Regions from separate parts of the Leisingera sp. ANG-M6 genome, predicted to be linked through region 1. Evidence: riboswitches for the same ligand, from Rfam matches in the RefSeq annotation. Region 1 holds a riboswitch; the other holds the start of a gene.
What was found. Region 1 has a riboswitch for cobalamin ahead of RA24_RS01530 (DUF1636 family protein). Riboswitches for the same ligand answer to the same signal wherever they lie in the genome.
Positions count from the first base shown of each region.

Region 2: linked by a shared signal. The riboswitch ahead of RA24_RS12210 (ABC transporter substrate-binding protein) and the one ahead of RA24_RS01530 (DUF1636 family protein) in region 1 are both predicted to bind cobalamin.

Region 1 covers NZ_JWLG01000003.1:24,315-26,509, reverse strand. The annotation lists gene cobW (cobalamin biosynthesis protein CobW) at 1-853, opposite strand, end outside; gene RA24_RS01530 (DUF1636 family protein) at 856-1,266, opposite strand; cobalamin riboswitch at 1,364-1,573, opposite strand; gene cobO (cob(I)yrinic acid a,c-diamide adenosyltransferase) at 1,625-2,195, shown strand, end outside.
Region 2 covers NZ_JWLG01000014.1:31,253-33,447, reverse strand. The annotation lists gene RA24_RS12210 (ABC transporter substrate-binding protein) at 1-1,243, opposite strand, end outside; cobalamin riboswitch at 1,509-1,719, opposite strand; gene RA24_RS22265 (hypothetical protein) at 2,039-2,195, opposite strand, start outside.

The DNA.
Region 1 (2,195 bases):
CGCGCAGGATATTGCGCTCGCGGGCGAGTTTCACGATAGCATTCTGCAGCGCTTCGGGGTCGGAGACTTCGCCCATTTCGACAACGATGCTTTCAAAATCGTCATGCTCGTGGTCGTGGTGGCCGTCGTGGTGGCTGGGGCGCGCCTCCAGATCGTCTTCGGCAGCGGCATTCAGGCCCAGAATGATGCGCGGGTCGATGACGCCTTCGCTCATCGGCAGGATCGGCAGCTTGCGCGGTGCCTCGGCCTCGATCACCGCGCGGGCCTTCTCGACACCTGCGTCGCCGGCCAGATCGGCCTTGGACAGCAGCACGATGTCGGCGCAGGAGATCTGATCCTCGAACACTTCGCTGAGCGGGGTTTCGTGGTCGATGCTGTCGTCCGCCTCGCGCTGGGCCTGCACGGCGTCCAGGTCGGGGGCGAACTGGCCCTTGGCGACCGCCTCGGCATCGGCCAGCGCAATCACGCCGTCGACGGTGATGCGGGAGCGGATCGCGGGCCAGTCAAAGGCTTTCAGCAGCGGTTTGGGCAGCGCCAGGCCGGAGGTTTCGATCACGATGTGATCGGGCTTTTCGGGCAGGTCCATCAGCTGTTCGATGGTGGGGATGAAGTCATCGGCCACGGTGCAGCAGATACAGCCGTTTGCCAGCTCCATGATGTTCTCCGCTGGGCAGTTTTCATCAGCGCAGGATTTCAGGATGTCACCGTCAACGCCAGCGGTGCCGAACTCGTTCACCACAACCGCCAGGCGCTTGCCCTGCGGGTTCTGCATCAGGTGGCGGATCAGGGTGGTCTTGCCCGCACCGAGGAAGCCGGTGATGACGGTGACGGGGATCTTGTTGAGGTCGCTCATGTTTACTCCTCGGAGAAGAACTTGGCCGGCGGGATGCGGGCAACGGATTGCTTGCGGAAAGTCTGCGGGCGCTCGCGCCAGGGCACGACCCCATCGGTAGTGGCGGCATAGGCTGCGGCGCCTTCCAGAATTTCGGGGACATGCTGGTCCGGGTCGAGGTCGCCGTAGACATAGGTCCAGCGTTCTTCGCCGCCGACCAAGGCCACGGCGCAGCCGCGCTTGCAGGAGGACAGGCATTCGACGCCGCGCAGGCGAACGCCTTCGGGCATTCCGGCTTCTTCCAGGGCTGTGTGAAGGATGGCGCCGGGGCGGGCGGCCTCCGGGTCGGCGCCCTCGCGGCGGCAGGTGAGGCAAACGGTCAGCGTGACCGGTCCCTGGGTGCTGGCAGTCTTGCCTGCCATATCGTCAGCCATCAGCGCGTCTCCTGTCGCGGCAGGGCGTGCGGGATGGCCAGAAAGGAACTGTGTCGTGCCAGTCCCTCACCCGGTCGCAGAACACCCCGTCTGCCCGTTGATCTCTCTCTCGCTGGCAGGTCTCCCGGCTTGCGGATGCCAAGGCGCTCAGGCCTTGCCGGCCATCCTGCCTTCCCGGGACGTATTCCCAGTGGCATGGCGGCCTCATCCGGTCACGGTCGCGGGGGCGGCTGTGCTTGAGCCTTGGCAAGGCCTTCACATTCCCTCTTCGCCTGTTTTCACAGGAACCAGCTGAACCCCCTTGCGCTATGGCGGGCTTCTTTGTCAAGACATGGGGTCAAACAGCTGGAGAGCCCCCATGAGCGAAAAGTCTGAAACCGGCATCTCAGAGGAAGAAGCCGCCCGTCACGCCTCCAAGATGGCCAAGAAGAAGGCCGCGCGCGACCGGATGATGAAGACCAAGGAAGGCGAGAAGGGCCTAATCATCGTCCACACCGGGCCGGGCAAGGGCAAATCCTCCTCCGGCTTCGGCATGATCATGCGCTGCATTGCCCATGGGATGCCGTCCGCCGTGGTGCAGTTCATCAAGGGCGCCTGGCAGACCGGCGAGCGCACCCTGATCGAGGAGAACTTCAGCGATCTCTGCCAGTTCTATGCGATGGGCGAGGGCTTCACCTGGGAAACCCAGGACAAGGCGCGCGACATTGCCGCCGCGCAGAAGGGCTGGGAAAAGGCCAAGGAGATGATCCTGGACGAGCGCAATACCATGGTTCTGCTCGACGAGATCAACATCGCGCTGCGTTATGAGTATCTGGACCTGGAGGAGGTGCTGGAGTTCCTGGTGGAGCAGAAGCCGCCGATGACCCATGTGGTGCTGACAGGGCGCAACGCCAAGGAGGAGCTGATCGAGATCGCCGACCTAGTGACCG
Region 2 (2,195 bases), on a different contig from region 1:
GTAGGTGCAGGTCGATTTCGCCAGCTTTAAGTGCCTCGTTGTTTGCGCCGAATTCACCCATTGCGATTTCCGCGCCCAGACCGATCTGCTGCAGCATGATCTGCGAGATTTCCAGTGTCGGCCGCAGCGCAGCCCGGCCTTCGTAGCTACGGATCTTCAGCACGATGTCTTCGCCGTTCAGCTCCCGGATGCCATTGCCGTCACTGTCGGTAATTCCCGCCTCATCCAGCATGGCCAGCGCTTTGGCCGGGTCATAGGACAGGCTGATATCGCCGTTTACCCAGGATTTCATGCTGGCTGGGAAGATGCCATTGGCCGACTGCCCACCGACACCTGCCAGGGTCGCCGCAACGATGGTGTCACGGTCCAGGCCCAGCGAAACGGCATTCAGAAGCGTCTGGTTGGACAGTGGACCGTCATTCACCCGTGGCTGCAAGAAGAACAGTCGCGCGGTTGCCTCCGAGAACAGCTGGCCTTTGCCTTCTTCAAGCAGCTTGGCGAAATCCGGTTCCGGGTAGTTGGTGACCAGATCAACATCACCCGCCTGCAGTGCCAGTGCCGCAACCGAAGGGTCGCTGATCGCGTCGATCACCAGACGGTCAAGTTTCGGCGCGCCGCCCCAGTAATCGGCAAACCCAGTGGTCACATAAGTTTTGTCCGTTTCCGCATTTTCAAAGACAAACGGACCAGTGCCCACCAGCGGCATTGCATCGGTGCCGTCTTTCATGACAGCCGCCGACGGTTCGGTCAGCGACCACAGGAAAGCTGAGTTCGGTGCACTGGTGCGGAAGACCAGCGTTTTATCGTCAACCAGCTCGATGGATTCGATGTTCAGAAGCTTGACCAGGCGCGGGTTATTCCCGGGGTGGCCCTCTTCGCTCAGCTTTTCAAACGACTCTTTGACAGCCTGGGCGGTGACCGCAGAGCCATCATGGAATTTTACACCCTCGCGCAGGGTGATTTTCCATTCCCGTTCAGACAGGTTTTCAAAACCGGTGGCAAGGCGCGGCTGAAGGGTCATGTCATAGCCGATACCAATCAGCGTTTCCGACACGCCTGCCCGGTTGCTGAGCCAGCCATTCTGGCGGGCACGGGGATCAGGAATGCTGCTTTTGGGGCCAAACGGCGCGGCAATCACCATTTCCAATTTGGTTTCTGCGGCTGCAGGGCTCAAAAGCGCCGCAGCGGCGAGGCAGGTTGCGGCGAGGGTTTTGGTCCAGAAAGCGCGTGAATAATTCGGCATGTCCTTGGTCCTTAGGTTTCTGACAAGGGAATTTTGGGGTGAGGTGTACAAGTTATGTGATAATATAACAAGCGCTGATTCAGTGGACAGCTGCGTCAGCTCAGGTGTTAGGCAGGCAGCTGCGGAACCTGCATGGACAAGATGATGTCAGGGACGGCAACCGCACCTGCGGCTACGTCCAAGCAAGCCCAAACAGTGGGAGCAAGTTTCCGAGATACGCAGGATGCGTGCCATGAGGCCTCCTTCCAGGACGCCCCGTCCCGGTGTGGTTGAAATCGCGATGGCAGGTCTCCTGACTTGCGGGTCTTGGCTGCGCCATCCTTCCCAGCCATACGGCCAGTGGGTGCTTGGCGTCGCTATCCGCTTACAGTTGCGGGGGCAGTCACGGATTTAGCGCCTGTTGGCTACACCTCACCGTGTTCCCTTTTCATCCTCTCAGCATTTTGCCTTGAGGAACCATCGAAAGCAGGTAGGCGAACGCTGACAGAATTGTCAATTGCCCCGAACCAATAGGTAAGGGCTCGAGGTGGGCCAAAAGCTGCAAGTTTCAAGAGGGTCAGTTTCAATGGAAATGACCTTTGCAGCTAATGGTTCAGCCAAATTGCCTCAGTAGCCTGTATTGTAATGAACCGGCCTGTCAGGCAGTGCCTCTATTAAGTTGGCTTCCCTGCGCGAAGCCGACACTCGGGGCACCCCTAGCTGCAATTGGGGCGGAAGTCAGCTCCGTCCGGCGACCTGTGGATTCGGGTGACAGATCTCTCTGCAGCATGCTTGAACGGCTGTTTTTTACGCCGCTCAGCGGCGCCCAAAATGATGCAGTTGCGACGATTTTGTTGCGGCGAGCACGCGCAGCGAAGAAATCCAAGGTACAAGTTGGGCTCGAACCTGCCGTCCATTGCATGAAGCTGCGACGTCAGCTGCCTGCGTAAAGAGGACACAGGATGGCGCCTTG